2 linked regions of the Cupriavidus metallidurans CH34 genome follow. The protein of the gene in region 1 interacts with the protein of each later gene in a pairwise test. Links are inferred from orthologs where the notes say so. Each region holds a gene or a part of one and is shown on either strand. Other genes may lie near its edges. The genes, in order: acpP and ybgC.

Region 1 (15,722 bases):
TCGCTGGAACCGCGGCGCCTTTGCGCGGCAGAGGAACTGGTCGACGGTGGCGCAGGTGTGCGCTTTGCCGTGCGTCTCAACACGCGGGAGATCGGCGCGTTCGTCGTGCGATACGACGGCGCCGCGCACGGCTATCTGAATCAGTGCGCCCATGTGCCGATGGAACTGGACTGGCAGGAAGGCCAGTTTTTCGATAGTGCGGGCTTATACTTGATGTGCGCTACACATGGCGCGACCTACGCGCCGGACACCGGCTTGTGCGTGGGTGGCCCGTGCAAGGGGGCCGCGCTCGCCAAGCTCCGGATCGAGGAGCGCGAGGGCGCGGTCTTCTGGTTGCCTGAACCCCCATTTTTCCCGCTCGACGCCGAGTAAGGCGGAGCGGGACGTCATCTGACTTTATCGAGTCCATTCGCATGACAGAACAGCAAAATCCGCCGAACGAACCGGGTCAACCGCAAGAGCGCGCGGGCGACGACAGCAAGCTGGAGACGGCAAAGCACGCCGAATTCCCGCTGGAGCGGGAACTGCAGGCTGGCGACGACGCGGCCAAGCGCGAAGCCGACGAGCGGCGCGCCCGCCTGGCAGGCAAGGGCGGTCCGGTTGGTGGCAGCAGCGGCAGCGGTGGTGGCAGTGGTAGTGGCGGCTGGGAGCGCGACGTGCTCGAGAAGGTGCTGATGGCCTCCCTGCGCGAGCAGCGCTCGGCGCGACGCTGGAAGATCTTCTTCCGCTTTCTTACCCTCGCCATCGTTGCACTGATTCTCTACGCGGTGATCGACTTCAAGGGGGATGTGCTGAGTTCGACGAGCGGTCGCCATACCGCCATGGTCACGCTCGACGGCGAAATTGCCGCCGGCACCACGGCCAGCGCGGACTCTATCAACGCCGCGCTTCAGGCGGCCTTCGAGGACACATCGGCAGCTGGCGTGATCCTGAAGATCAACTCGCCAGGCGGCTCGCCGGTACAGGCCGGCATCATCAACGACGAGATTCACCGCCTGCGCAAGCTGTATCCGGACAAGCCGTTCTACGTGGTGGTCGAGGAAATCTGCGCATCTGGCGGCTATTACGTGGCCGCCGCAGCCGACAAGATCTATGTCGACAAGGCCAGTATTGTTGGGTCGATCGGCGTGCTGATGGATGGCTTTGGCTTTACGGGCCTGATGGACAAGGTCGGCGTCCAGCGCCGCCTGTACACGTCAGGCGCCAATAAGGGCATGCTCGATCCGTTCTCGCCGGAAGTGCCACGCCAGAAGGGCTACGCGGAGTCCATGCTCAAGGAGATCCACCAGCAGTTCATCGACGTGGTGAAGGAAGGTCGTGGCGATCGGCTCAAGAACGATCCCGAACTGTTCTCGGGGCTCTTCTGGTCGGGTGAGCGCGCTGTGGAGCTTGGGCTGGCCGATGGCCTGGGTAGCGCGGACTACGTGGCCCGGGACCTGTTCAAGGCCGAGGACATCGTCGACTACACGGTCAAGGAGAACATCGCCGAACGCATGGCCAAGCGCTTCGGCGCGGCCGCTGGATCGGCGGCGATGAAGTTGATGATGATGAGTGCAACCGTGCCTTCGGTGCGGTAATCGGCGCGATGCGCCCATGCAAAAGCCCCCGATTTCCGGGGGCTTTTGTTTTTGTCTTACTGCGCCAGCAGCGAGAAGATCGCGGGGCGCTTGTGCAGGTCGAGCCGGTCAGGGCGCCATGCTGAAATCGGCAGCGTGACGATGGCTTCGGTTGGGAGCGTCAGGTCGACTGCGATCGACAGCAGCGTGGTACCAGAGCAGTGTTGGCGCAGCGCCTCGAGCAGCGCACCGTTGCGGTAGGGCGTTTCGATCCACACCTGCGTCTGATGCGACTTGCGGGAGCGCTGTTCGAGTTCGCGCAGCTTCTGCGCGCGGACATCGGCGTCGACGGGCAGGTATCCGTTGAACGCGAAGCTCTGGCCGTTCAGACCCGAGCCCATCACGGCGAGCAGGATCGAGCTGGGCCCGACCAGCGGGCGCACGGTGATGCCGCGCGTATGCGCCAGTCGCACCAGGTCCGCGCCGGGGTCGGCCACGGCCGGTACGCCAGCCTCGGAGAGCAGCCCGCCATCGCGGCCCGCGGCAATCGGGTCAAGCAAGGCCGTCAGTGTGTCCGGGCGGGTATTGACGTTCAACTCGCGGATCTCGATCTGCTGGATCGGCTGCGCGAGCGGGGTCGTTTCGCTGAGCTTTTTCAGGAATGCACGTGCGGTCTTGGCGTTCTCGGCGACGAGGTAGTCGAGGCGCGCCGCGATCTGCTGGACGCCCGCTGGGATCACGTCCATCACGGGGTCGAATTCGTCGCGCTTGCCCAGTGTGTTGGGAATCAGGAACAGGTTACCGGCCATCGGTCAGGCTCCGAAGCATGGATAGCCGGCGTGACGCAGCATCCCGGTGAGTGCGATCAGCGGCAGGCCGATCAGCGCGGTCGGATCGTCGGATTCGACGCGCTCGAGCAGCATGATGCCCAGTCCTTCGACCTTGGCGCTGCCGGCACAGTCATAGGGCGTCTCGAGTCGCAGATAGGCGTCGAGTTCGGCATCGGAAAGGTTGCGGAAAGTGGCGTGTGTCTGGATATCGGCGATCTGGGCCTCGCCGGTGCGCCCATCAAGCAGGCACAGCGCGGAATGGAAAGTGACCGTTCTTCCGCGCATCAACTGGAGCTGGGCCAGCGCCTTGGCATGGGTGCCGGGTTTGCCAATCTGCTGGTCGTCGAGCGTGCAAACCTGGTCGGAGCCGATCACCAGGGCGCCGGCGTGAAGCGCGGCAATTGCTTCCGCCTTGAGGCGGGACAGGCGCAAGGCCGTGGCAGCGGGACGTTCGCCGGCCAGGGGAGTTTCGTCGATATCCGGCGTGGCAACCTCGAACGGGATGCGCAGGCGCGACAGCAATTCGCGCCGATAGGGGGAGCTCGACCCGAGAATCAAGGCAGGGCGGGTGTCGGAAGACATATTGTTAACAGAGAGCAGAGAGGCAGAAGCTGTGGTGGGCGGCGTACTGCTTGTATACTTTGACCGCTTCGGGTTTTTCAACGTATAATCGCGCGTTTAGCTGCACAGGCACGCACGTCGCCGGGATTTGTGTGGCAGACAAGGCATTTTGAGCGATTCAGCCCGTATGAGTCAGCCAACCCAGCCCGTGGCGTCCGCCGGGGCATTCGATCTGCGCGAAACCGATCTCTTCGCCTTCTGCCGTAAGGGCAGCAATGCGACGGGGGATGTGGCCACGCGCGATTTGCCGCGCATCTTAGCCGAGACGGCCGCCGATGCGCCAGCTTCGGCGCCGGACGAGACATTCCACTATACGGTGGCAGGTTCCGTCCGCGATGAGGCGGTGGAGCCCGGCACGCCGGTCGTGCAGCGACTGTTTCTCGATGTGGCGGTCAATGGACGTGTCTGGCTGGATTGCCAGCGGTGTCTCGGGGTGTACGCCGAGCCGATCGCCACGGAAATGTGCTTTGAAGTGGTGGTCAGTGAAGCGGCCGCCGAAGCGGCGCCAATGGATGACGACGAAACCGATGTCATTGTCGGTTCGAAGAAATTCTCGGTGCTGGAACTGATTGAAGACGAGGTGCTGCTGGCATTGCCGACAGCGCCGAAGCACGCGGTCTGTCCGTCGGTGCACGAGTCGCTCGTGACCGGCGCGGACGGCGAGGTGGAGCCAGAGGCGCCACCTGAGGAAGAAAAGCGGCCGTCGCCCTTCGCGGCGCTGGCCAGCCTGAAGACGAAGCATTGACGCCGCAGACGCGGCACGGCAAGCGTCTTTTCGGTAGCAGTTGAAGCATCCGGCCGGGCCCCGGCTACGCCTTGCGCAGGATGCGTGTGTTAATATCGCAAAATTCTCGAAGGAGTCATCATGGCTGTTCAACAGAACAAGAAGTCGCCGTCCAAGCGCGGCATGCATCGTTCGCACGACCATCTGTCGGTCGCGCCGCTGGCTGTCGAGCCGACCACCGGCGAAACCCACCTGCGTCACCACGTGAGCCCGAACGGCTACTATCGTGGTCGCAAGGTCATCAAGACCAAGAACGACTGACCAAGTCGTCTGGCGTGACCAAGTGTCCCGCTCGCGCACGTTGTCAGGTGTAAAACAGGAAAGCGGCAAGCTCGTTGCCGCTTTTTTGTTGGGCGCTCGGCTCCCGCACCGCAACGTATTCGCGCGTCCGGCTGATTGCGTCCCCGCAGCCCCAGGCGACGGGTGCCGGCGCGCTTTCCGTATCAGGAAATAATGACGATCAAGCTCGCTATCGACTGCATGGGCGGCGATCACGGCGTATCCGTGACGGTGCCGGCGGCGATCAGTTTTCTTTCCAGTCACGACGACGCCGAGATGATCCTGGTCGGCTTGCCCGACGCCATCGGCGCGCAGCTCAAGAAGCTGCATGCAACGGATCATCCGCGTGTGACCGTCGTGCCGGCAACCGAGGTCATCACCATGGATGACCCGGTGGAAGTGGCGCTGCGCAAGAAGAAGGATTCTTCGATGCGCGTGGCCGCCACGCAGGTCAAGGAAGGCAAGGCCGATGCCTGCATCTCCGCCGGCAACACCGGCGCGCTGATGGCGGTGTCGCGCTATGTGCTCAAAACGCTCGAAGGTATCGAGCGCCCGGCTATTGCCACCACGATTCCAAATGAACAAGGCTGGGGCACCACGGTGCTCGACCTCGGCGCGAATGCCGACTGCGAGCCCGGACACCTGCTGCAGTTCGCGCGTATGGCCGATGCCATGGTGTCGGTGGTGGATCACAAGGAGCACCCGACCGTCGGGCTGCTCAATATCGGCGAGGAAGTGATCAAGGGCAACGAGGTGGTCAAGGCCGCCGGCGAGTTGCTGCGTGCTTCCGAGCTAAACTTCTACGGCAACGTGGAAGGCAATGACATCTTCAAGGGTACGACCGATATCGTCGTTTGTGACGGTTTCGTTGGCAATGTGGCGCTCAAGAGCACAGAGGGCCTCGCGAAGATGATCGGCAGTATGATCAAGGAAGAATTCACGCGGTCGTGGTTCACGAAGCTGCTGGCGGTGGTGGCAATGCCGGTGCTGTCGCGCCTGGCGCGACGGCTCGATCCGGCCCGCTATAACGGCGCTTCCCTGCTGGGCCTGCGTGGGCTCGTGATCAAGAGCCACGGCTCGGCCGATGCCCATTCTTTTGAGTGGGCCATCAAACGCGGGTATGATGCCGCCAGAAATGGCGTCATCGAACGCATAGCAAGGGCATTCGCTCACAAGTCAGGTGCCGGTGGCGCCGCGACGGGCAGCCCGGAGACAGACGCACCGAACCCACATCCCGATTCTCGCGCCGCCTGAGGCCGCTTGCCCGCTGCGGCGGGCAGCCTGCGCGACCGCGCACAGGGCGACCCGGTGAGCATCACGATCCGACACGACATGACCAAGTACGCAAAAATCATCGGTACAGGGAGCTATCTGCCTCCTCGGCGCGTCACGAACGCCGACCTGGCGGCTCAGCTCGCCGAGAAGGGCATCGAGACCAGCGACGAGTGGATCGTCTCGCGCAGCGGCATCTCGGCGCGTTACTGGGCCGAGCCCGACGTCACGTCGAGCGACCTGGCCGTCAAGGCGGCCGAACGGGCGATCGAGGCGGCCGGTATCGACCGTCAGGACATCGACCTGATCATCGTCGCCACGTCCACGCCCGACTACGTTTTCCCGAGCGCCGCTTGCCTCGTGCAGCAGAAGCTCGGCATCACCAACCAATGCGCGGCATTCGACCTGCAGGCCGTCTGCTCCGGCTTTGTCTATGCGCTGGCCACGGCGGACAAGTTCATCCGCAGCGGCTCGCACAAGAATGTGCTCGTGATCGGCTCCGAGGTGTTTTCGCGCATTCTGGACTTCAACGATCGCACCACCTGCGTGCTATTTGGCGATGGCGCCGGTGCGGTGGTCCTGACCGCGTCCGATGAGCCGGGCATCCTGTCCACGGCCATGCATTCGGACGGAAGCCACGTGGGCATCCTTTGCGTGCCGGGCAATGTGTCCGGTGGCGCGATCACCGGCAATGCGTTCCTGCATATGGACGGACAAGCTGTGTTCAAGCTGGCTGTGACCGTGCTCGACAAGGTCGCGCGCGAAGCCATCACGGCGGCCGAGATGCAGGCCGACGAGATCGATTGGCTGATCCCGCACCAGGCCAACATTCGCATCATGCAGGGCACGGCCAAGAAGCTCGGCCTGCCGAGCGAGCGCATGATTGCCACCGTGCATGAACACGGCAATACCTCCGCCGCTTCGATTCCGCTGGCGCTCGACGTCGCGGTACGCGATGGCCGCATCAAGCCCGGGCAGACCGTGCTGATGGAGGGTGTGGGCGGCGGCTTTACCTGGGGCGCGGTGCTGCTGCGCATGTAAGATGCGGCCGGCGCGCGGCGCGTAGAACGCGGTGCACCAGTTGACAAGATGAATTGCTAGGACTGGATTTCAGATGAAATTCGCATTTGTTTTCCCCGGACAGGGTTCGCAGTCGGTCGGCATGCTCAATGCCTTTGCCGATAACCCAGTGGTGCGTGCCACGCTTGAAGAAGCTTCGACGGCGCTGGGTCAGGACATCGGCAAGCTGATTGCGGAAGGTCCGGCCGAAGAGCTGAACCTGACGACCAACACGCAGCCCGTGATGCTGACGGCCGCAGTGGCCGTGTACCGCGCATGGCTCGACGCCGGTGGTCCGGCTCCGGCGCTGGTTGCAGGCCATAGCCTGGGCGAGTACTCGGCGCTGGTGGCCGCAGGGGTGATCCCGTTTGCCGAGGCGGTGCCGCTGGTTCGCTTCCGTGCCCAGGCGATGCAGGAAGCGGTGCCGGTGGGTGAGGGCGGCATGGCCGCGATCCTTGGCCTGTCGGACGATGACGTGCGCGCCGCGTGCGCCGAGGCTGCGGCGGCAGGCGCTGGCGTGGTCGAGGCTGTCAACTTCAATGCCCCGTCGCAGGTGGTGATCGCCGGCAACAAGGGCGCCGTGGAAAAGGCCTGCGAGATTGCCAAGGCGAAGGGCGCCAAGCGCGCGCTGCCGCTGCCGGTGTCCGCCCCGTTCCACTCGTCGCTGCTCAAGCCTGCCTCCGATCGCCTGCGCGAGCGCATGGCTGGCCTGTCGTTCTCGGCACCGGCCATTCCGCTGGTGAACAATGTCGACGTGGCAATCATCAGTGACCCGGCTCAGATCAAGGACGCGCTTGTTCGTCAGGCAGCCGCTCCGGTACGCTGGGTCGAGTGCGTGCAGAAGATTGCCGCCGAGGGCGTGACACACGTGATCGAGTGCGGTCCGGGTAAAGTGCTGGCCGGTATGACCAAGCGCATCGACGGCAACCTCGTTGGTGGTGCAATCTTTGATCCGGCGTCGCTGCAGGAAACGCTGGCGCTGCTGAAGTAAGACCAAGGAACAAACGCAACATGAGCAAGACTCTGGAGAATCAGGTCGCACTGGTGACCGGCGCATCGCGCGGGATCGGCCGTGCCATCGCGCTGGAGCTCGCACGGCAGGGCGCAACGGTGATCGGTACCGCCACGAGTGAGTCGGGCGCTGCTGGCATCAGCGAGTACCTGGCTGGCGAAGGCCTGAAGGGCGGCGGTGTGGTGCTGAACGTCAACGACGCGGCGCGCTGCGAGGCAGTGATCGACGAGATCATCAAGGCGAACGGCGGTCTGAACGTGTTGGTCAACAACGCCGGCATTACGCAGGATCAGTTGGCCATGCGCATGAAAGACGAGGATTGGAGCGCCGTCATCGACACGAACCTGACGGCCGTGTTCCGTCTGGCCCGTGCCGTACTGCGCCCGATGATGAAGGCTCGTGGCGGCCGCATCATCAACATCACCTCGGTGGTCGGCTCCACCGGTAACCCCGGTCAGATGAACTACGCTGCGGCGAAGGCTGGTGTCGAGGGCATGACGCGCGCGCTGGCCGCCGAAATCGGCAGCCGCAACGTCACCGTCAACTGCGTGGCCCCCGGATTCATCGATACCGACATGACCAAGGTACTGTCGGAAGAGCAGCATGCGGCGCTGAAGACCCGGATTCCTCTGGGTCGTCTTGGCCAGCCGGAAGACATCGCCAATGCGGTGGCGTTCCTGGCTGGTCCGCAGGCCGCCTACATCACGGGCACTACGCTGCACGTGAACGGCGGGATGTACATGAATTGATGGTTCCGCCCGGGATCGGTTTCGAGGGAGAAGCCGAAAGAAGCCGGGCGAAGCTGTTGTTTTTCAAACCAAACGGGCGTGATTCTTGCAAAGTTCGGCAGGCGGATTTTTTGTGGTCCAAACCTGCTAAAATGCGCCCACTTTTTGTCGAACTTCCCTGGAGGGTTACATGGACAATATCGAACAACGCGTCAAGAAAATCGTTGCTGAGCAGCTTGGCGTGGCCGAGGCAGACATCAAGAACGAATCGTCGTTCGTGAACGATCTCGGTGCGGACTCGCTGGACACGGTTGAACTCGTGATGGCGTTGGAAGATGAATTCGGCATGGAAATTCCCGATGAGGAAGCCGAAAAGATCACGACCGTGCAACAAGCTATTGACTACGCTACCGCGCACGTCAAGGCCTAAGCCGTCGTCTTCATATTCCGAGCCACAGAAGGCAGGTCGGCGGGGCCGTTACGGTCCTGTCACGCTGTTTTCTGTGGCTTTCGTCTGTTCGACGAAGCAGAATCGGAATGATCTCAGCCGCTTCCTCTCGCAAGGAATCACTTCCTATCGGCAGGAGCAGCGAGATCCTGAATCAATCCAATTCCGCTTCACGTACTCGTAGGAAAAAATAGTGAGCCGTCGTCGCGTCGTCGTCACTGGGCTTGGCCTTGTGTCTCCCGTCGGAAACACGGTTGCCGAAGGCTGGGCCAATCTGGTTGCCGGCAAGTCCGGCATCGCCACCATCACCAAGTTCGATCACTCTCCCTTTGCTGTGCACTTTGCGGGCGAAGTGAAGGGCTTCAATGCCGAGGATTACATCCCGGCCAAGGAAGCCCGGAACATGGATACCTTCATCCATTTCGGCATCGCCGCCGGTTCGCAGGCGCTCAAGGACAGCGGCCTGGAAGTGACCGAGGCCAACGCCGAGCGCATCGGTGTGCTGGTGGGCTCGGGTATTGGCGGGCTGCCGATGATCGAAGATACGCAGATGACGCTGGCCGAACGCGGCCCGCGCCGGATCTCGCCGTTCTTCGTGCCAGGTTCGATCATCAACATGATCTCCGGCCACCTGTCGATTATCCACGGCCTCAAGGGCCCGAACCTGGCTGCGGTGACGGCCTGCACGACCGGGCTGCACAGCATCGGCCTGGCGGCGCGTCTGATTCAGGCGGGCGACTGCGATGCGATGCTGGCTGGCGGAGCGGAGTCGACGGTGTCGCCGCTCGGCATCGGCGGTTTTGCGGCAGCACGCGCGCTTTCCACTCGCAACGATGACCCTGCTGCGGCGTCGCGTCCGTGGGACAAGGACCGCGATGGCTTCGTGCTGGGCGAGGGTGCCGGCGTGATGATGCTCGAGGAGTATGAGTCGGCCAAGGCGCGCGGCGCGCGAATCTATGCTGAACTCATCGGCTTCGGCATGAGCGGTGACGCGTTCCACATGACGGCGCCGAACACCGACGGTCCGCGCCGCTGCATGGTCGCTGCGATCAAGGATGCCGGAATCAATCCGGACGAAGTGCAGTACCTCAACGCGCATGGCACCTCGACGCCGCTGGGTGACAAGAATGAGACCGATGCCGTCAAGCTGGCATTCGGTGATCACGCCTACAAGATGGTGGTCAACTCGACGAAGTCGATGACCGGTCACTTGCTGGGTGGCGCTGGGGGCCTGGAGTCGGTGTTCACGGTTCTGGCGATTCACAATCAGATCTCGCCGCCGACCATCAACATCTTCAATCAAGATCCCGAGTGTGATCTCGATTACGTCGCCAATACGGCACGTGACATGAAGATTGATGTCGCCGTGAAGAACAACTTCGGCTTCGGCGGTACCAACGGTACGCTTGTCTTCCGCCGCGTCTGATATCGCGCGCGTTTCGCATGAAACGGGGCCGGCTGGTGACAGCGGCCCCCGTCCCATCCTGTACTCCCCGGCATTTCCCCGAATCCTTGGGTTGCACGCAGGTGCAACCGCGTTCGTGGCCAGGCGGAACCTTATTGCGCAGTTGTGGTCACAGAATGCGCTCCGCGACACCCGAAATCGCCTGGATCGTAGGTAAAATACAACGCTTGTCTTGACGACGAAACCAAGAGATACACTGCAGCAGGTGAACTATTCGTGAGTGAACGCGAAGCCGATCAGCTTCTAGTTGAACGCGTCCAGCAGGGCGACAAACGGGCCTTTGAGTTGCTGGTGACCAAATATCACCGCAAGATCATCCGCCTGATCTCCCGCCTTGTCCGAGACCCCGCCGAAGTGGAGGATGTGGCGCAAGATGCCTTTATCAAGGCATATCGCGCGCTGCCCCAGTTCCGGGGCGAATCCGCTTTCTACACGTGGCTGTACCGGATCGCCGTCAACACGGCCAAGAACTACCTGGCCACCCAGGGACGGCGGCCGGAAGCGTCCAGCGATATCGATGCCGAAGAGGCTGAAACTTTTGCGGACGGTGAGCAACTAAGGGATATCAATACGCCGGAGTCGATGCTCCACACGCGCCAGGTTGCCGATACGGTGAACCGCGCCATGGAGGCATTGCCGGAAGAATTACGCACCGCCATTACGCTGCGCGAGATCGAAGGCCTCAGCTATGAGGAGATCGCGGAGGCGATGGGGTGTCCGATCGGTACGGTGCGCTCGCGGATTTTCCGGGCGCGCGAAGCGATCGCCGAGAAGTTGCGCCCGCTGCTGGGAACGGCAGAGGGCAAGCGGTGGTAGGGGATGTCAGCAGGATGCTGGTGTCTCTCAGTTTGAATGTCGTGCAGCCAGCGTTGCAGCCTATTCCTGCATCGATAAACGACAAGCAGTAGTGACGGGATTTATCGGTGTTCGATGGAATTTCTTGGGGTTGGAAATGGGTCAGGCTCATAAGCAGTCGGTTCATGTAATGGAAGCCGCGGAGCAGATCTCCGCATTGATGGACGGCGAGCTGGCGCCGCACGACGTGGATGCCGCGCTCGGCCTTGCCAAAGACGACGCTGGTATGGCCGACTGGTCGATGTACCAGTTGATCGGCGATGCGATGCGTTCGGAAGAGTTGACGCACGCAGGGTCGACCGAAGCCTTCCTCTCCCGATTCTCCGCGCAGCTTGAAGCCGAGCCGCATGTGCTGGTGCCGGCTGTCGCGCAGGCTGGCCGTCATCGACTGCTGGTGCGTCCATCGTGGGTGCGCCGTGTGGTGCCGGGTACCGCGATTGCCGCCGCAGTGGCTGCTGTGAGCTGGGTCGTGGTGCCGCAGATGCGTGGGCCAGGCGGTGTGGGCGCTCCGGATGCTGTGGTTGCAAGCGTCGAGCAACCGGCCGGTGCGACGGTAAAGGCTGGCGTTGCTGCGCCGGCGGCCGCGGGTTCGATCATGGCGGTCTCCGCCGATAGTGCCCAGATGATTCGCGATCCCCGTCTCGATGAATACCTGCGTGCCCATCGCACGTCGGTCGCAACCGATGCCTTTGTGCCGACCATGCGTACGGTGGTGAATGGTGTCAACTTCTCTCAGGACAATTCGCAGGAATAATGCCGGACATGCATAAAGGACCGTCGCTCGCCAATGCAGCGGGCGTACACGGAAAGAAGGGCCTGCGGAGGTCCTTTTTTCTGGCCTTATGTCTGACCGCTGCCGCCGCGACTGCGCAGCCGTCTGACTCCACGCTGAACCGCCGTGACGCCACGGCGTGGCTGAACAAGATCCATCGTGCTGCCCAGCGGGAGAACTACGTTGGTACGTTGATTTATCAGCGCGGCAGCATCATCCATGCCTCGCGGATCCAGCATTACAGTGATCTCGTACACAACGAGTACGAACGACTGGAAACGTTGGACGGCAAACCGCGCGAGGTGCTGCGCCAGAATGATGTGGTTCACAGCCTGATTCCCGAGGCCAAGCTTGTGGTCGTGGAGAAGCAGGAGGCCAAGGACCGTTTCCCGGCGCTGCTGGCGACGAACAAGAGCGACGTGCTCGACCTGTACGACATGCACAAGCTGCCGGCCGAACGTGTCGCCGGCGTCGAGTGCGAGGTCTTCTCGCTGGACCCTCACGACACGGCACGTTACGCGGTGCGGTTGTGGGCCGACAGGAATTCGGGCCTGCTGATGCGCGCGCAGACGATCGGCGAAGGCGGCAAGGTACTCGAGCAGGTCGCATTCTCGCAGGTCGATATCGGCGTGCCTTCAGACAAGCAGCGCATCCTCAATGCGATCAAGGGCGCGAGCTCCTGGAGTCATTACGAGGTTACCTATCAGCCTGCCAGCATCGCCGACGAAGGCTGGTCGATCAACACGCCAATCAAGGGCTTTCAGAAGATCCGGGAAGTGCGCCGCCCACTGGGCGAGTTGCATGCCCCGACCTCGGCCAACAAGTCCGGGCAGGTCTTCGAAGTATTGCAGGTCGTCTACAGTGATGGCCTGACGGGGCTTTCGGTCTTCATCGAGCCCGTATCCGAGCAGCGTGCCCGCCGCGAGGGCGTGGCGTCGCTAGGTGCCACCCAGGTCGTGGTACGGCGCGTGGCCGATTTCTGGATTACCGTGGTCGGCGAAGTGCCTGCTTCTACGGTGAGGCAGTTTGCGGCCGGCGTGGAATACCGCCCGCCCAAAGCGGTACACTGACCGAAATTGGTCCGGCGGCGGTGGAGTGGCAGTCCCGCAACACCGCCAGGCAGTACGCTTTGCAGGCGTCCCCCGGCCTTATGCGCTGTGAAGCATCCGTTTCTCGCTGATCTCCCGGGAGTTTTGTCGATGATTTCCAGATCTCCAGCCCTGGCAAGGGTCGTGGTCATGGTGGCCATGCTCGTGTTCGGTCCGGCTGTTTCCGAATTGGGGCACGCTCAGGCGGCGGCCCAGAACTACAACCTGCCCGACTTTACCGACTTGGTCGAGAAGGTGAGCCCGGCGGTTGTGAATATCCGCACGACAGAGCGCGTGCGCTCGCGTGGCGGCAATTCCCCCGATGACGACGAAATGGCGGAGTTCTTCCGTCGCTTCTTCGGCGTGCCAATGCCCGGAACGCCGGGACAGCCGCGCCGTGGCCAGCCTCCGCAAGGACAGGGCCAAAGTCAGGGGCAGGGCGAAGAGATGAGCCGGGGCGTGGGTTCCGGTTTCATCATCAGCCAGGATGGCTACGTGATGACGAACGCCCACGTGGTGGCAGAGGCTGACACGATCTACGTGACGCTGCCTGACAAGCGCGAATTCAAGGCCAAGCTGATTGGTGCGGACAAGCGTACCGACGTGGCGCTGCTCAAGATCGATGCAACGGGTCTGCCACGCCTGCCACTCGGGGATTCGGACAAGGTCCGCACTGGCGAGTGGGTATTGGCCATTGGTTCGCCGTTCGGCCTGGACAGCAGCGTGACCGCCGGTATCGTATCGGCTAAGGCGCGCGACACCGGCGACTACCTGCCGCTTATCCAGACTGACGTGGCGGTGAACCCTGGTAATTCGGGTGGCCCGCTGATCAACCTGCGCGGCGAAGTCATCGGCATTAATTCGCAGATCTACAGCCGCAGCGGCGGTTATATGGGCATTTCGTTCGCGACCCCGATCGACGAAGCGATGCGTGTGACCGAGCAACTGAAGGCGACTGGCAAGGTGACGCGTGGGCGGATCGCCGTGGCGATCGGTGATGTGACCAAGGAAGTGGCGGACTCGCTGGGCCTTGGGCGCACTCGCGGCGCGCTGGTTGGTAGCGTCGAGCCGGGCGGTCCTGCCGAAAAGGCCGGTATCGAGGCGGGCGACATCATCCTGAAGTACAACGGCCGGGATATTGAGAAGGCTGCGGATCTGCCGCGGATGGTCGGTGACACCAAGCCGGGTACGCGCGTGCCGATGCAGGTGTGGCGCAAGGGGCAGACCCGCGAGGTAATGATCACGGTGGCGGAGCTTGAGCCCGACACCCCTCGCGCCACGCCGCGCCGCGGCGACAAGCGCGGCGGAGGTAACGAAGAGGCACCCGCGCCGAAGCCGAATGCACTGGGCCTGATCGTCAACGACATCCCCGAGGCGCGGATGCGCGAGCTCAAGCTGAAGTCAGGGGTGGAGGTCGACACGGTTGATGGTCCGGCCGCTCGCGCCGGGATCCGTCCGGGCGACATCATCCTGCGACTCGGTGATACCGACGTGACCAGTGCGAGGCAGTTCAACGATCTCGTCAAGGGACTGGACAAGAACAAGATGGCTGCCGTGTTCGTGCGCCGCGGCGATGCTACCCAGGTGCTGACGCTGCGTCCCAATCAGACGCGCTGACCAGGCCCTGGATCGAGCCTTCAAACAATCGCGCCGGACAAGTTCCGGCGCGATTGTTTCGTGGTGGGTGCGTCAAACGTCATTTTGGCGCACCGCGCCCCGCGTCGCCCGAGTTCAATTCGCGGACGGAAGTCCTTGAAAATCCGGTAAAATCGCGGATTGGCGCGAGCTCCGTGCGCCCCAACTTTTTTGCTCCCGCGCCCGACAGATCTACCCATGAGCGCGCCGGTGCTTCCCAGAACGTTAGATGGACCACATTCGTAATTTCTCGATCATTGCCCACATCGACCATGGTAAATCCACCTTGGCCGACCGGATCATTCAGCGCTGTGGCGGGCTGTCCGATCGCGAAATGGAAGCGCAGGTGCTCGATTCGATGGATATCGAGAAGGAGCGGGGCATCACGATCAAGGCCCAGACCGCCGCGCTGAGCTACAAGGCGCGCGACGGCCAGGTCTACAACCTGAATCTGATCGATACGCCGGGACACGTCGACTTCAGCTACGAAGTCAGCCGCTCCCTGTCCGCATGCGAAGGCGCGCTGCTAGTGGTTGACGCCTCGCAGGGCGTGGAAGCCCAGACCGTTGCCAATTGCTACACGGCCATCGAACTGGGCGTCGAAGTCGTGCCCGTGCTGAACAAGATCGATCTGCCGCAGGCCGACCCGGCCAATGCGATCCAGGAGATCGAGGACGTGATCGGCATCGACGCACAGGACGCTACACCGTGCTCGGCCAAGACTGGCCAGGGCGTGGAAGACGTGATCGAGGCGCTGATCGCCAAGGTTCCGCCCCCCAAGGGTGACGCCGCCGCGCCTCTACAGGCGCTGATCATCGATTCCTGGTTCGACAACTACGTTGGCGTGGTGATGCTGGTGCGCGTGGTCAACGGCACGCTTCGCCCCAAGGACAAAGTTCTGCTGATGGCCACCGGCGCCCAGCATCTGGTGGAGCAGGTCGGTGTGTTCTCGCCGAAGTCGATCCAGCGAGATGAGCTGACGGCGGGGCAGGTGGGTTTCGTGATTGCGGGCATCAAGGAGCTGAAGGCAGCCAAGGTTGGCGACACGATCACCACTATGACGCGCCGCGCCGAAGCGCCGCTGCCGGGCTTCAAGGAAGTCAAGCCGCAGGTGTTCGCGGGGCTGTACCCTGTGGAATCGAATCAGTACGAGGCCCTGCGCGAATCGCTCGAGAAGCTGCGTCTGAACGATGCATCGCTGCAGTTCGAGCCGGAAGTCTCGCAGGCACTCGGCTTTGGTTTCCGCTGCGGCTTCCTGGGTCTGTTGCACATGGAGATCGTGCAGGAGCGTCTGGAGCGTGAATTCGACATGGACCTG
Region 2 (15,842 bases), 270 kb from region 1 along the record:
CGGGCTATCCCGGCGTATTGCGGGTCGAAGTCCAGAACGGGGCGCCGGTCTATCAGCTTCGCGGCAACTTCTTGGTGCGCGCGCGCCGGCATCTGGTGAGCGATCAGGTGATGACGGTGATGGTCGACTGCCCGAAGGACCGCTGGAGCAACTGCGATGACGACTACCGGACGTCGGACCAGTATGCAGTCGACGTTGGCGCGGCGATCGACAAGCTCAAGGCGGACCTTGGCATTGGCAAGGTCTACCTGATCGGCACGAGCTATGGCACCGTGTCGAGCGCCTTCCTGGCGCGCAAGCTCGACGGCCGCATCGACGGCGCGGTGCACACGTCCACTATTACTGACCCACGCGCAGGCCGCAATCGCAATGCGCACGGCCTGCCGATGTGGAACTTCGACTGGACGGCGACGCATGTCGATCAGCTGTTTGTCCACCATCAAGATGACCCGTGTCCGCTGACGCAGTACCGGAGTATCGTGGCCCGGCGTGGAAACATTCCATTGATCACGGTGCTGGGGTCGAAGGGCGCGCGTGGAGAGCCTTGCGAGGCGTTCTCCCAGCATGGCTTCGTGGGACGCGAACAGGTGGTCATGCGGGCGATTGGCGACTGGATTGCCACGCGCAAGGCTGCGGAGACGGTGGGCGAGAAGGGCGACGAGTAAAAGACCCGCGCTCAATGACCCGCGCTCATAGATCCCCGCTCAAGTCATGCCGGAATTCTGCCGAAAACATGGATGCGGCTGAATGGCGCAAGTGTTCGCGCCTGCCGTGCCGCACTTGTCAAACTTGAATCAGGCAGAACCCAATGATCAATTCCATCGTCAGTTCGCTGAACGCCTCAGACCCAGGTAGTGATCCCGTAGGCCTCACGATGCTACGCAAGACGCTCGACCTGCAGTCGCAGGGCGTGGCCCAACTGCTGCAATCCATGCCCGGTGTTGGATCGGCCGGCAGCAATCCGCCGCATCTGGGTCAGAACATCGACATCAAGGTCTGAGCCTTACGCAGCGCAGCAAGAGCGAACGGCCACTGGCAATCGAATTGCCAGTGGCCGTTCTGTATTGCGCCGGTGGACGTCGGGTGCGCGCCGGGAGGAGGCGCCGGCAGCTACCGGCGCCATCGATTGTCAGACCAGCGGTTGTCCCGCGTCGGCGGATGCCGACAGCATTCGTTCCACGTACCGCGCGATCAGGTCGATCTCGAGGTTCACGCGCTTGCCCGGTGCCAGCTCGTTGAGCGTGGTGACTTCCACGGTATGCGGAATCAGGTTGATCGAGAACACGCAGCCGTCGGCTTCATCGCTGACGTTGTTGACGGTCAGCGACACGCCGTTGACCACCACCGATCCCTTGTAGGCCAGATAGCGGCCCAGCTCGCGCGGCGCGCGGATACGGAGCTCATGCGATTCGCCCACCGGTGCAAAGCGAACGACCTCGCCAAGTCCGTCCACATGACCCGACACCAGGTGCCCGCCCAGGCGGTCGGCCAGACGCAGCGCCTTTTCCAGATTGACGCGGCCTGGCTGGTCGAGGCCGACGGTCTTGTCGAGCGATTCGCGTGAGACGTCGACGTCGAATTGGCCCGCGCCCAGCGTTACCACGGTCATGCACGCGCCCTGGATGGCGATACTGTCGCCGATGCCGACGTCGGACAGGTCGAGATCGCCGGCCGCCACGCGCAGGCGCACGCCTGCGTTGACGTCACCGAGCGGGGAGACGGATTCGATGCGGCCAACCGCCGCCACGATGCCAGTAAACATGCTTGCCTCTTCGATGTGTGTGTTCGTTCAGTGTTGGGTGTCGGCGCGGCGCGCGATCAGGCGCAAATCGTCGCCAATCTGGCGCACTTCGTGCCAGCGGAATTCGGTCGCGTCCTCAAGCTTCGACAGCGGCGGCAGGTTGAACATGCCCTGCGCGTCGCCAAGCAGCTTCGGCGCCAGGTAGACCAGCAGTTCGTCCGCGCAGCCTTCGCGGATCAGTGAGCCGTTGAGCTTGAAACCCGCTTCCACGTGGAGTTCGTTGATGCCTCGCCGCGCGAGTTCTTCCAGCATGCGGCGCAGTTCCACCTTGCCATGCGGATTGGGCAGTACCACGACTTCGACGCCACGTGCCTCGAGCGCGCGCTGGCGGGCCTTGTCTTCGATGGCACAGAAGACCAGCACGGGTTTGGCGAAGTCGCCGGTATCGCGGTTGAGGATCTGCGCGTCGAGCGGCACTTCAAGCCGTGAGTCGACAAGCACGCGCTGCGGCTGCCGCGGCGTCGGGATGGCACGCACGGTCAGTGCCGGATTGTCATCGCGGACGGTGCCGATACCGGTCAGGATGGCGCAGGCCCGGGCGCGCCAGGCGTGCCCGTCGTCGCGTGCGGGCTGGCCGGTGATCCACTGGCTCGTACCATCGTGCAGCGCAGTGCCGCCGTCGAGGGATGCAGCTACCTTGACGCGCACCCAGGGAAGTCCGCGCGTCATGCGCGAGATAAAGCCGATATTGAGATCCCGCGCTTCCTTTTCCAGCAGCCCGCAGCGGACGTCGATGCCCGCGTCGCGCAAGCGCTGCAGGCCACGGCCGGATACGGTGGGATTCGGATCTTCCATGGCAGCCACCACGCGCGCGATACCAGCGCGTACCAGCGCGTCGGCACATGGTGGCGTGCGGCCGAAGTGGCTGCACGGTTCCAGCGTGACGTAGGCGGTGGCGCCAGCGGGATCATGGCCGCGCGAGATCGCATCCTTCATGGCCTGGATCTCGGCATGATCCTGGCCGGCCGGTTGCGTGTAACCTTCCCCGATGACCACCCCGTCCTTCATCAGCACGCAGCCGACACGAGGGTTCGGCGTGGTGGTGAACATGCCACGCGCGGCGAGCGCGAGGGCCTGTTCCATGGCGGTGTAGTCAGCGGCGGAAAACATGGCGTGGGATTCTGGCCAAAGGGTTTGTCGGGAATCCGGTCCGGTCAGTCGCAATCGACATCGATGCCGGGCCGGCAGATCCGGATGCGCCCCTGGGCACCGAGCCGGACCTGTCGCTGCGCGCGGTGGCAGCGCAACTGGAACGTGGCGGCCAGAAAGCCGCCTTGCTCAGACCGTGAGTATCCCACAGGTGTCAAGCGCAGGCTTTGTGCGCCGGCAGGGCCCGCCGTGCTGCGGAGCGTGATCCGCAGGCACGGGTCGCTGGCTCTGACGACCGCGAGCGAAGGCTCCATGTCACTGTCCAACTGCCAGCCGCCATCCAGCGTGTGGGCGCCTGCCAGGGGGCCGATACGCACTTCAACGCGGCGACTGGCCGCGATTGTGCGTGCCAGCGCCAGTGACGCGGCCAGCCGGTCCGCGGCATGGGCCACCGTCTGCTCCGCAGTCAGGTTGCGAAGCACCGGCCACGCGGCGATGGCCAGGATCGCGCTGATGGCCAACGAGATCAGCAGTTCGGGCAAGGTGGCGCCGCGTTTGGCGTTTCGGGACGCGTGGCCTGTGGTTCGCATGTCAGCACTCCCAAGGCAACGGAATGGCGGCGGCGTCCGCCGTGGGCATGGAGAGCCACTCGCCATTGCTGCGCAGGACCAGCGTGCCACACGCTTTGTCCACATGCACTGGCGTGGCGCGTATCTCCACACAACGCGACAGATCGAGTCCGGCACAGCTTGTGGCAGTCAGCCAGTGGCGCGTGCGGGCTGGTGGGGGCGGTACGGGACGCGGCCACTGGCCGGCTGGTGTCGCCGCGCCCGGTGTGCTGGCGAACGAGGTGGTGAGCAGGGCGTGCCGCTCGAGTGCGAGCATCGCGGAAACCAGCTCGGCCCGTGCCTGTACGCGCCACGCGCGTTCCAGATGATGCCGCCATGCGGGCATCGCCAGCATCGACAGGATTGCGGCGATCAGCAGGGTCACCAGTAGTTCGGCAAGACTGAAGCCGGTTTGGCGGCCACTGATGCTTCTAGGGTGAGCGAGTTGAGCGAGGTTCATGGCTCGGTCCGGATCAGTTCGCGCCAGCCAAGGCGTCCGCGCCGGCGCCGATAGTGCGTGTTCTGCGCGAGATGCGCGGTGTTGCCGTCGACCTGCCAGATGCCGAGTTCGAATGTGTCGAAGGTCGAGCTGCCGGGCACGACCGGCCCGCCGTTCGAGGTTGGCGATGCCACGGCGATTGGTGTGCCGAACCGGTCATCGAACGGCACACCGGTTACGGCGCGCACGAGCGTGCCGTCCGGGGCCGTTTGCATGACCGACTCTCCGCTGGCCGCTTCGATCAGGTAGCTGCGAGTGCGCCCGTCGGGTGTTAGCGTGGTGAAGCTCAGATGCGCAGGGCCAACGTCGTCCAGCGTCGTGATCGATTCCCCAGGATGGGGGAGTGCAAGAGTCCAGCCATTCGCGCCGGTGTCCAATTGGGGCTGGCCCGTTCGGAAGATCACGCCATCGCCTGACACGCTGGCGTCGATCCGCGAGGGGGTGCCGCGCGGACCGCGCCCATCGGGAATTGCGGAAAGCTCGCCACCGCCCGCGTAGATGACGAGCGGTCCGCTGGACGGATGCATGACGATTGGTGCCTCGGCGGTGGCACTTCCGCGCTGACGATGCAGGCATCGTGCTGACTCCGCCTGCTGCGTCGCGCCAAGGTGATCGAGTCCGAATCGCCAAAGTCTGCCCGTGTCGTCGACGACGTAGGCGGCACGAGCGTGGCCACTTGCGTTGGCAAGTACGCTGGCTGCGAGCAGCCGGGTCCCGGTGGTGTCGGCACCGCATCCGGTCGAGGGCAGATATAGCCTTGGCACTGTGCCGGATGGGAGTCCATTCACGATGGGCCGGTCAAGCGGCAGCAAGGCAATCCCGGCAGGTGAGCTGGCTTCCGGCGCCGCGGTGACAATGGTCAGCGCGGCCCAGCGACGTGCGCCGTGTTCGATCCACATGAGTGCGCGTATCGGGCCCTGGCCTGTCAATGGCAACGTCTCGGAAGCAGGAATCTCCCAGAGCAGCCGGATCGGCGCTTCGCTTTCCGGTGACGAGACATCCAGGGCGAACACGGCGGCCGGCTGCCTGTCCGTCGACGGGATGCCGCACAACAACAGCGTCCGCCAGACTCCGGATGGATCCGCGTCGATGCTGTCCGGGCGCGGGCAAGGCGCCACGGGCATGGCGCCACCCGGTACGGTGAGGGCGGCGGAACCAGCTAGCGCGGCGCGCGGGAGGAATCCTGCAAGCTCCTTGCCGGTCACGGCATCGAAGCCATGCACGATGCCGTCGCGCGTACCGATCCAGACGGTGACCGGGCGGCTTGCGTGACGCAGGCGAAATTGGGCGTGTCCCGGTTGCATCGGCAGCCAGGCTGGGGCTGCCACAACGCGCACGCGGGCGCCGGCGCCGCTGGCCAATCGCGTGTCGCGCGGGCGAAGTGTGGCGTCCGTCCTGTCGCCTCGCAACCATGCAAGTCGCCTCGTGCCATTGCCACTGGGCTCGGGGGTGCGAAGTACTGCCTGGGCGTCGGCGTCAATGGTGTGCCAATGGAGTGGCACAAGGTGATCGCCACCGAGGTATAGCCTGCGCGAAGCGGTATCGCGCCAGTCGAGCTCGGCGCCCGCCTCCCATTTCGTGAGCACGGTGGAAGTGTGGATGCGCGCGGTGCGGAAGACGACTGCATGGAGCCGGCCGGTCCATGGAAAACTGCCTGCCGAGATGCGATAGCTGAGCGGAAGCTGACCGGTCGTGGAGCCATGGCTGGGGGCGGTCATGCTCAGCCAAAGTACCAGGATGACGATGCCGCCGAAGCATGTGCGATGGTGCATCACGGCTGGAACTCCGTCTGGAGCAGTGCTCGGACGCCGGTGTCGCGCCCAAAGCCCAACGCCGTGATGCGAAAGCGCGGCCAGGCGTCGGCTGTCAGGCCAGTTCGATCCTCAAGGGGTTCGATCACGTAACGAGGTGCCGTAGTCGCTCCGATGACATCGGCGGGCAGGATTGGCATGGTGATACCCGTGAACGTACCGGCATCGATGCCGAGATCTGCCGGCAAATTGCCCTCGAGCCAAGGCATCCATGCCGTCATGTCGCCATCGGCCATGCACAGTCCGCGTTGTGCTCCCGTCCCACACGTTCCGGGCGTTGGCCATGACGCCAGTCGCTCGCCGCCGACCTCCGCGATGGCGGCGATGAGATCCGCTTCCGCGTCGAGTAGCGCCACCTCGGCCGCGCGGAATGCAATCTCGCGGTCCAGCCACTGGCTCGTCATGCTTCGCCCGGCAAACAGCAGGTGCGCGGCGGCGGCGCCGATGCTAGCCATCATCAGCAGCAGGGTGGAGAGGAACGCCAGCAGCGCCGCACCGGAATGTGCGCGGAGGTTCAGCATAGGGCTTCCCGGCATCGAGACGGATTGCGTAGACGAACAGTCGTGGTGAGGGTTCGTTGTCTCGGCGCGCGACTGACAGTCGGGCGCTGTCCCTGGACGACGAGCGTGACCTGTACCGCTCGCACGTGATGCCAGGCGAGTTGTCGCTGTCGCGCCACGTCTTGAGCGTCAAGCAGAGCGGAGACGCGCTCACTCTCGCCTTGGCCATCGCCCTCATCGACCATGCCGAAACGCAATTGCATCGACTCGACGCCGCGCACAAGGGTGCCGGATGTGTAGGCGTGTGCCTGCGCGCGGTTGTCGCTGCGGCGCGGGTAACGGCACAGCAACTGGGGAACGCCGTCGCTACCCTTGCCGATATAGAAGACGTTGGTCGCGGCATGGTGTGCCGGCGGTGCGATGCCGTCGCCAACTGTTCTTGCGGGCAGCGCGTAGCCACTGCAGTCAGTCATCGTGCCGTCGGCCAGGCTTGGATCGGTTGCGCGACCGCTGCCGGAAAATCGCACGAGCAGTGCATCGCTGCCGCGGACGCCGCGTCGCCCACATTCCATCCCGTCGTCGATCGACGGCGCACCACAATCGTCACGGCCTTCAAGCGGCGCCTGTGGGGCGGGGTGTGCGGGCTCCAGTGCAACATGCGCGGGAATCCAGCCCGCATGCCGGATCGCATGGGCGATGATGGCCAATGCGCGCTGGCCGCGCTCTTCGATCTCGATCCCGTCTGCCACACTGGCATAGGCGTCGCGCATGACCTGCCACATGGTCAGCGCAGCGAGCATTGCAATCGCGCCAAGCGCGACACCGATCATCATGCCCACCAAGGTGAAGCCGTGATGCTGCGATCTTGCCCTCATGGCGCGACCCACAATGCCAGCCGGGTAGGCATGGTGGCGACTCCGGCTGCATCCGTCGGAGAACGGCTCTCGATGGTTGCGATCGCGAGGCGTTTGTCTGGCGCGCAACGCTCTTTCTGCTCGGCCAATCTGCAAAGTGGGATCGGGAGCGCGTCGCTGCCGGGTGGCTGCAATGCCATTGCACTTGCTTCGGCCAGTTCAGCGGCCCGCATCAGAGCGGTGGTCAGGCGTTCCTGTTCACCGGTCCAGCGCAGCGAGACCGTGCCGAGCATCCCCAGCGGTATCGCGCCCAGGCCGACGAAGGCCAGGCTCAGCAATGCTTCGAACAGGACGTGACCTCGGCACGAAGTCAATGAAGGGGAACAGGGGTGAAGGCGGGCAACCATGGCATATCGGTTCGATTGGAACGGAAGGCCACGATAACGGCGGGGATGGTGTCAGGACGTGTCTGGCTGTGGAGGATTGGTGTCAGTGTGTTTCCGAGTCGAGCCCGGAAACATCTGAGGGAGTGCCAGAGTCGCCAAGGGCGTGGCATCACGCAAGTTGGGCTTTAGAGGTCCGGGTTTGCGCACGCGCCATGAGGCGGACTTGCACGCGCGCTCGCTTGCCTGTCTCTAGCCAAGAGCGGCAAGTGGTGATCAGCCAGCTTTTTTGCGGTCCTTATTACCCCTTTCGTGGGGTAGATGACGAGAATTCGTCGAGCATTTCCCGGAATTCGGAAACGTCCTCGAAGCTGCGATACACGGAGGCAAAGCGGATATAGGCGATCTTGTCGAGCTTGCGAAGCTCACGCATGACCAGTTCGCCGACCTGGCTGCTCGGGATCTCCTTCTCGCCCAGAGCCAGCAGTTTTTCTTCGATGCGAGTGATCGCTTCGTCGATGGCCTCGGCGGAAACTGGCCGCTTGCGCAGTGCCAGCCGCATCGAATCCTTGAGCTTGGCACGCGCGTAGTCCACGCGCGAGCCATTTTTCTTGACGATGGCGGGAAAGAACAGCTCGATCCGCTCGTAGGTGGTGAAGCGGCGGTCGCAGGCTTCACAGCGGCGTCGGCGGCGCACGGTATCGCCATCTTCCGAGACGCGGCTGTCAAGAACCTGAGTGCTGGAATGACCGCAGAAGGGGCATTTCATGCCTGACCACCTGAAAGTAAGAGCCTGACCGCATTTTGCATCTTCGATTTCTGTTGCGGTCGTGCTGGTTGTTGAAACGGCGCTGCCACCTCAGAGGTGGCAGCGCCGTTCGTGTGCGCTAACTATAACGCGATCGACTGGCGAATCAGCCGTAGACCGGGAAGCGACGGGTCAGTGCGGCAACCTGTTCGCGCACGGCGGCGATGTTGGCCTCATCGTGCGGGTTGTCCAGCACGTCGGCGATCAGGTTGGCCACCTGGCGGGCTTCTTCTTCCTTGAAGCCGCGCGTGGTCATGGCCGGCGAGCCCAGGCGGATGCCCGAGGTGACGAACGGCTTTTCCGGATCGTTCGGGATCGCGTTCTTGTTCACCGTGATATGGGCGTCGCCGAGGATCTTCTCGGCTTCCTTGCCGGTGATCTTCTTGGCGCGCAGGTCCACCAGCATCACGTGGCTTTCCGTACGGCCCGATACGATGCGCAGACCGCGGGCGATCAGCGTTTCGGCCAGTGCGGCGGCGTTCTTGACCACCTGTTCCTGATACGCCTTGAAGTCCGGCTGCAGCGCTTCCTTGAAGGCCACGGCCTTGCCGGCAATCACGTGCATCAGCGGACCACCCTGGATGCCCGGGAAGATGGCCGAGTTGATGGCCTTCTCATGCTCGGCCTTCATCAGGATCACGCCACCGCGCGGGCCACGCAGGCTCTTGTGGGTGGTGGTGGTCACGAAGTCGGCGTGCGGCACCGGGTTCGGGTACACACCGGCGGCGATCAGGCCGGCATAGTGGGCCATGTCCACCATGAAGTAGGCACCAACAGCCTTGGCAACCTTGGCGATGCGTTCGAAGTCGATGCGCAGCGCGAAAGCCGATGCGCCGGCGATGATCAGCTTCGGCTTCTTCTCGTGGGCCAGCTTTTCAAGCGCGTCGTAGTCGATGTCTTCCTGCGCGTTCAGGCCGTAGCTGACCACGTTGAACCACTTGCCGCTCATGTTCAGCGCCATGCCGTGGGTCAGGTGACCGCCTTCGGCCAGGCTCATGCCCATGATCGTGTCGCCCGGCTTGAGCATGGCGAAGAACACGCCCTGGTTGGCCTGCGAGCCCGAGTTCGGCTGCACGTTGGCGGCTTCGGCGCCAAACAGTTGCTTCACGCGGTCGATGGCGAGCTGCTCCACCACGTCCACGTACTCGCAACCGCCGTAGTAGCGCTTGCCGGGATAGCCTTCGGCGTACTTGTTGGTGAGCTGCGAACCCTGGGCGGCCATCACGGCCGGCGAGGTGTAGTTCTCGGAAGCGATCAGTTCGATGTGGTCTTCCTGACGCTGGTTTTCCTTCTGGATCGCGGCAAAGACTTCGGGGTCGATCTGCTCGATCGTGAAGCGGCTACGTTCAAACATGGCGTGACTCGTCTGTTTAAAAGGGAGAGCGGATGGCACGGCCGGTACGAAAACCGGATGCCTGTCGACGCTACTCTGTATTGCGGGATTTTCGCGTATTAGGGCGCGCGGGGAAGGCACTGGCGTCCAGCACCGGGGGCGCGAAAACGCGACCAGCCGGTGCAGGGCGCACCCTGCTTCCCATTCGCTGCCCAGGCGAGCGGCAGGCGCATCGAATATCACGCCCAATGAACTTGCGCTTCCTCGTGGTAGTACCCACTGACTTCGCCAGTCGCGCAAGGTGGAATGGTTGCCGCAGAGTTTACGCGAGCAAGCGGCTTGCTGCAAGACGATGGCCGGCCCGGATGTGCGCCCGGCCCTGATCCGGCAAGGCCTGGCGAGGATTGGCTCGCAACTTGCTGTTGCAAAGTCACACACGGGTTTACCAGTGCACTCCGTTACAATGCCCGCCATGCCAAATTTCGTATGGCCGCTGCGCGTGTATTGGGAAGATACCGACGCAGGCGGCGTGGTGTTCTACGCCAACTACCTCAAATTCTTCGAACGGGCCAGGACCGAATGGCTGCGCTCGCTCGGCGTCGAACAGCAGAGCCTCGCGGATTCGTCCGGCGTGGTCTTCATCGTCCGCAGCACCACTGTGGAATACAATGCGCCCGCCCGGCTGGACGACCAGCTCGAGATCCGTACGCATATCGAACGCGTCGGACCGGCGTCGGTCCAATTTGCCCAGGAAGCCTGGCGTGGCGAGCTGATGCTGGCCGCCGGCCAAATTCGAGTCGGATGTGTCGATAAAAGCACGTTCCGGCCGACCCCGATTCCTGCCCCTGTTCTCGCCACTATCAAAAACGCTCGATGAATCCAGTGACCGTCACGCAAGACCTGTCGATCATTTCGCTGGTACTTCACGCCAGTCTGCTGGCACAGGCCGTCATGGCCCTGCTGCTGGTGATGTCCCTGTTCTCGTGGACCTACATTTTCCGCAAGCACCTGGCACTGCGCGCCGCGCGCACGCAGACCGAGGGCTTCGAGCGCGATTTCTGGGCAGGCGGCGACCTGCAGGCGCTCTATAACAGTGCGGTCAACAATCGTCACAACACCGGCGCCCTGGAACGGATCTTCGAATCGGGCATGGGCGAGTTCCTGAAGGCACGCGAACGCGGCAATGAGGCCGGCGCGCTGCTCGACGCCGCCCGTCGCGCGATGCGCGCCGCGTACCAGCGTGAAATGGACGTGCTCGAATCCCACCTGCCGTTCCTGGCGTCGGTCGGTTCGGTCAGCCCTTATATCGGCTTGTTCGGCACGGTCTGGGGGATCATGAACGCATTCCGCGGCCTGTCGAATGTGCAGCAAGCGACTCTCGCGTCAGTGGCGCCCGGTATCGCCGAGGCACTCGTGGCCACCGCGATCGGCCTGTTTGCAGCTATCCCGGCCGTGATCGCCTACAACCGGTATGCCACGGAAATCGACCGTCTGGCCATCCGGTTCGAAAGCTTCATGGAAGAATTCCTGAACATCCTTCAGCGCCAGACGCGTTAAACCGAGAGCGGGGGAGCACCAGTCATGGCAGCCATTCAGCGCCGCGGCGGATCACGCCGTCGGGCCAGTGCGGAAATCAACGTCGTGCCGTATATCGACGTGATGCTCGTGCTGCTCGTTATCTTCATGGTGGCAGCACCAATCGTGAACCCGGCCGTGGTGGACCTGCCGTCAGTGGCCAATGCCACACCGCAGCAACAGACGCCGCCGATCATCGTCACCGTGCACGAGGACGGCGAGCTGACCGCGCGTGGCAAGGACAACGCCGGCAACGCGTTCGAGCGCAAGCTCGACAAGCGCGGCCTGATCGATTTCGTGCGCCAGCGTCAGAATGAAAATCCGGACCAGCCGGTGGTGATCGCCGCCGACCGCTCCGTCAAGTACGAAGCCGTGCTCGACGTGATGTCCGTGTTGAAGGCCGATGGCGTCAAGCGCGTCGGCCTGATGGTGAAGTCCAAGTAAGCGCCCCAACGTCGCAACTCAAAGTGGCCAGCCTTTCGTCCCGTCATCCGCATCAACGGCCCGCGCGCGCGGTGGAAGCCGCCGCCTATCCGTACCAGCCAGTCAAGGAACGCGGCACGCTTCGCTCGTTCCTGTTGGCGCTGGTGATGCATCTGCTGCTCGGCATCGTGCTGTACTACGGCGTGCACTGGCAGAGCAGCACGCCGGTGGGTGCCGAGGCGGAGCTTTGGGAAGAGGTGCCGGACGTCGCGCCTGCACCACCACCTCCGCCGCGCCCGGTGGAACTGCCGCGTCCCACGCCGCCTGAGCCTGCCGTGCGCAGCAAGGTCGAGGAAGCGGCCGATATCGCCCTGGAACGCCAGAAGCGCAAGCAGGCCGAAGAGGCCGCCGAGCGCGAAGCGGCGAAGCAGGAGGCCGCGCGCAAGGAGCAGGAGCGCAAGGACCAGGCGAAGAAGGAACAGGAAAAGAAAGACCAGGAAAAGAAGGAAGCCCAGCGCAAGGAAGACCTGCGTCAGCAGCAGATCGAGGCGCAGCGCAAGGAAGACGCGAAGAAGAAGGCCGACCAGGAACGCAAGGAAGCCGCGGACGCCAAGGCGAAGGCGGAGGCTGATCAGAAGGCGAAGGCCAAGGCTGACGCGGATGCCAAGGCGAAGGCCGATGCCGAGCAGAAAGCCAAGGCGAAGGCCGACGCCGATGCCAAGGCCAAGCGTGACGCCGCGGCCAATGCCCAGCGCAAGAGCGAACTGGCCCGCCTGCAGGCAATGGCCGGTGGCGGCGTTTCGTCCGGCGGTGGCGTCGGCAGCGCCGCGGGTTCGGGCGCCGGATCGGGAGGCAAGGCTTCGCCGGGCTACGCCGACCGCGTGCGTCGCCGTGTGAAGCCGAACATCATTTTTGGTGGCGATGTCGAGGGCAATCCCGCAGCCGTGGTGTCGGTCTCACTGGCGCCGGATGGTTCGCTGCTGTCGGCGCGACTGACCAGGTCGAGCGGTAATTCGGACTGGGACAACGCCGTGCTGCGTGCAGTGCAGCGCTCCGATCCGCTGCCGCGCGATGAGGACGGCAAGGCACCCGCAAACTTCACGATTACGTTCAAACCGAAGGATTGAGCGGGCGAACCGTGTCGATAACGCCATGTTTTGCAACATAATGCAACCTTCATCGTGGGCGTTAGGTCCCACCGCTACCATGAATGGTTGCCTGACGCGGCCGGCAGCGTGCAATACGTACGCTTGTGGGGCCATGCCAAGCCGCATGTCGCCCGTCTCGCCGTGTTTGCTGTGCCGCCGCAACGATGAAACCTGAAATCGACTGAGGAGCAGCATGCGAAAGCTTTGGGCCCCCAACTGGCTATCCCGACGCCAGAACGCCAATCCCACCCGCGACCAGAGTCGCCATGCCTTGATGGCGTGGCTGGCTGCGGCATTGATGTCGGCGGGCGCGGCGCACGCGCAACTGAACGTGGAGATCACCGGAGTCGGCTCGAACCAGTTCCCGGTAGCGACCGCCAACTTCCAGGGCGAGGCCCAGGCCCCGCAGAACCTGACCGCCATCATCCGCAGCGACCTGACGAACAGCGGACGCTTCCGCAACGTCGACCCCGCAGGTGCGACCGTGGCCGAATCGGCCCAGGTGGACCTGGGCAGCTGGAAGGCGAAGGGCGCCGACGCGTTCGTGGCCGGCAGCGTGACGCCGACCAGCAATGGCCAGTACGAGGTGCGTTTCCGCCTGTACGACACCGCCAAGGGGCAGAGCCTTGGCGGTCTGGCATTCACCGTCACGCAGGGCCAGCTCCGCGTGACCGCGCACAAGATCGCCGACTACATCTACGAGAAGCTGCTCGGCGAGCGCGGCGTGTTTGCGACGCGCCTGTCGTATGTGTCGAAGGTGGGCAATCGCTACCAGCTTCTGATCTCCGATTCGGATGGCCAGAACGCCCAGATCGCGCTGACCAGCACCGAACCGATCATCTCCCCCGCGTGGTCGCCCGATGGTCGCCGCGTGGCCTACGTCTCGTTCGAAGCCAAGAAGCCGGTGGTCTACGTGCATGACCTGGCAACGGGCAAGCGTGTTGTGGTGTCGAATCAGAAGGGCAACAACAGCGCGCCGTCCTGGTCGCCCGATGGCCAGCACCTGGCCGTGTCGCTCTCCCGCGACGGCAACACGCAGATCTACCAGGTCAACGCCGATGGCTCAGGCCTGCGTCGCCTGACCCGCAGCAGCGCCATCGATACGGAGCCGCAGTTCTCCCCGGATGGCCGTAGCATTTATTTCACCAGCGATCGCGGCGGCGCGCCGCAGATCTACCGTATGCCGGCGTCTGGCGAGGAATCCGGCGCAGCGCAGCGCGTGACCTTCAAGGGCAGCTACAACGTCAGCCCGCGTATATCGCCGGACGGCAAGTACCTGGCCTACATTTCGCGCAGCGGTGGCTTCAGGCTGCAACTACAGGACCTGTCGAACGGTGATGTGACGTCGCTCACCGATACGACCAACGATGAATCCCCGAGCTTCGCGGCCAACGGCAAGTACATTCTCTATGCCACCCGCGTGGGCGGCCGCTCCGTACTGGCGGCAGTCTCCACGGACGGACGCACCAAGCAGGTTCTGTCTCTCCAGTCCGGCGCTGTTCGAGAGCCGTCCTGGGGGCCTTTCATGCAGTAAAAAAGAGGAGTCTCTCGCCATGTCCCAAATGATGACCAAATCGCTCGCCATTGCCGCTCTGCTGGCTCTGGGCGCCTGCAGCTCGGGTGTGAAGCTCGACGACGCATCGAAGTCCGGCGCCGGCACCGGCGCGACCACCGACGCACGCAATGTGGCGCCGGTCGATGTTTCGCGTGACCCGCTGAACGACCCGAACGGCCCGCTGGCCAAGCGCAGCGTGTACTTCGATTTCGACAGCTACTCCGTGAAGCAGGACTACCAAGGCATGCTGCAAGCCCACTCGCAGTACCTGGGCAGCAACAAGAGCCGCAAGATCCTGATCCAGGGCAACACCGACGAGCGTGGCACCAGCGAGTACAACCTGGCACTGGGCCAGAAGCGTGCCGAAGCCGTGCGCCGTTCGCTGGCTGCGATGGGTGTGCCTGACTCGCAGATGGAAGCTGTGAGCCTGGGCAAGGAAAAGCCGAAGGCAACCGGTCACGATGATGCCTCGTGGGCCGAGAACCGTCGCGCCGATATCGTTTACTGATCCACGGATAATTCTTCATGAATGCTCGCGTTTCCACGCTGCTATGGCTTGCCGCTGTATCCGGCGGTGGCCTGCTGGCAGCCATTCCCGCGCACGCCGGCGTCTTTGACGACGACGAGGCGCGCCGTGCGGTGATCCAGATCCGGGACCAGTTCAACGGTTTCCAGGCCACGGCATCCCAGCGCATCGACCAGAACAGCCGGACCCTGCTCGACGCGCAGAACCAGCTCGAAGGTCTGCGCCAAGAGGTCGCCCGACTGCGCGGTCAGAATGAAGTGCTGCAAAACACGGTGGATACGCTGCAGAAGCAGCAGAAGGATTACTACGCTGACCTGGATGCGCGCCTGAAGAAATTCGAGCCGCAGCAGGTGACCGTGGAAGGGCGCGAGGGCATCGCCCAGCCGACCGAGAAGCCGGAGTACGACGCTGCGCTGAAGCAGTTCCAGTCGGGCGACTTCAAGGGCGCGGGCAATGCCTTCTCGGCGTTTGCGAAGAAGTATCCGCAAAGCCCGTACTTGCCGCTGGCGCAGTTCTGGCTCGGCAATTCGCTCTACGCGCAGCGCGACTACAAGGGGTCGACCTACGTGCTGGATACCATGGTGAAGAACTTCCCGACGCACCCGAAGGCGCCGGACGCCATGATCGCCATCGCCAACAACCAGTTCGAGTCTGGCCAGAAGGCCGCGGCCAAGAAGACACTGGAAGCCGTGGTGGCGAAATATCCGGGGACTGAAGGCGCCCAGGCCGCGAGCAACCGGCTGAAGACGCTGAAGTAACCGATACCGGTATGTAGTCCAGGAAAGGGTCCGCGCGAGCGGGCCTTTTTCTTTGGGCTGCCGCATATCAATCGCCGTGGGATTCAGGCCATCAGCCGCGCCTGATCCTGTTGATCCGGCCGCCGCGCTAAAATACGCGCTTCGCCCAATCCGGGCGTATTACAGCGCGCT

What was found.
Region 2: the proteins of acpP (region 1) and ybgC interact in binary tests that used the Escherichia coli proteins (3 or more experiments, as listed by UniProt). The link is inferred for Cupriavidus metallidurans CH34 from one-to-one orthologs.

The regions. Positions count from the first base shown.
Region 1 is NC_007973.1:2,630,467-2,646,188, reverse strand. What follows is about bases 7,224-9,951. They hold acpP (acyl carrier protein), read left to right. Parts: upstream 7,224-8,331; coding sequence 8,332-8,571; downstream 8,572-9,951. Other genes in these bases: fabF (beta-ketoacyl-ACP synthase II), read left to right, coding at 8,783-9,951; fabG (3-oxoacyl-ACP reductase FabG), read left to right, coding at 7,413-8,162; fabD (ACP S-malonyltransferase), read left to right, coding at 7,224-7,392. Outside these bases: RMET_RS12225 (Rieske (2Fe-2S) protein), read left to right, coding at 1-372; RMET_RS12220 (S49 family peptidase), read left to right, coding at 414-1,577; RMET_RS12215 (SAM-dependent methyltransferase), read right to left, coding at 1,634-2,365; RMET_RS12210 (Maf-like protein), read right to left, coding at 2,369-2,968; RMET_RS12205 (DUF177 domain-containing protein), read left to right, coding at 3,135-3,752; rpmF (50S ribosomal protein L32), read left to right, coding at 3,873-4,052; phosphate acyltransferase PlsX, read left to right, coding at 4,245-5,324; RMET_RS12190 (beta-ketoacyl-ACP synthase III), read left to right, coding at 5,403-6,383; more of fabD, read left to right, coding at 6,457-7,223; more of fabF, read left to right, coding at 9,952-10,015; RNA polymerase sigma factor RpoE, read left to right, coding at 10,271-10,870; RMET_RS12160 (sigma-E factor negative regulatory protein), read left to right, coding at 11,007-11,663; RMET_RS12155 (MucB/RseB C-terminal domain-containing protein), read left to right, coding at 11,672-12,751; RMET_RS12150 (DegQ family serine endoprotease), read left to right, coding at 12,881-14,386; lepA (translation elongation factor 4), read left to right, coding at 14,634-15,722. UniProt on the Escherichia coli protein: Carrier of the growing fatty acid chain in fatty acid biosynthesis.
Region 2 is NC_007973.1:2,907,027-2,922,868, reverse strand. Bases 9,013-11,860 are described here. They hold ybgC (tol-pal system-associated acyl-CoA thioesterase), read left to right. Parts: upstream 9,013-10,158; coding sequence 10,159-10,563; downstream 10,564-11,860. Other genes in these bases: tolA (cell envelope integrity protein TolA), read left to right, coding at 11,729-11,860; tolR (protein TolR), read left to right, coding at 11,268-11,705; tolQ (protein TolQ), read left to right, coding at 10,560-11,243; glyA (serine hydroxymethyltransferase), read right to left, coding at 9,013-9,707. Also shown: RMET_RS13510 (alpha/beta fold hydrolase), read left to right, coding at 1-665; RMET_RS13505 (YjfB family protein), read left to right, coding at 809-1,000; RMET_RS13500 (riboflavin synthase), read right to left, coding at 1,130-1,762; bifunctional diaminohydroxyphosphoribosylaminopyrimidine deaminase/5-amino-6-(5-phosphoribosylamino)uracil reductase RibD, read right to left, coding at 1,790-2,911; RMET_RS13490 (GspH/FimT family protein), read right to left, coding at 2,956-3,480; RMET_RS13485 (type IV pilin protein), read right to left, coding at 3,482-3,958; RMET_RS13480 (pilus assembly protein), read right to left, coding at 3,955-5,769; RMET_RS13475 (pilus assembly protein), read right to left, coding at 5,769-6,329; RMET_RS13470 (PilW family protein), read right to left, coding at 6,323-7,183; RMET_RS13465 (hypothetical protein), read right to left, coding at 7,180-7,569; transcriptional regulator NrdR, read right to left, coding at 7,847-8,314; more of glyA, read right to left, coding at 8,460-9,012; more of tolA, read left to right, coding at 11,861-12,811; Tol-Pal system beta propeller repeat protein TolB, read left to right, coding at 13,026-14,366; peptidoglycan-associated lipoprotein Pal, read left to right, coding at 14,386-14,895; tol-pal system protein YbgF, read left to right, coding at 14,913-15,671.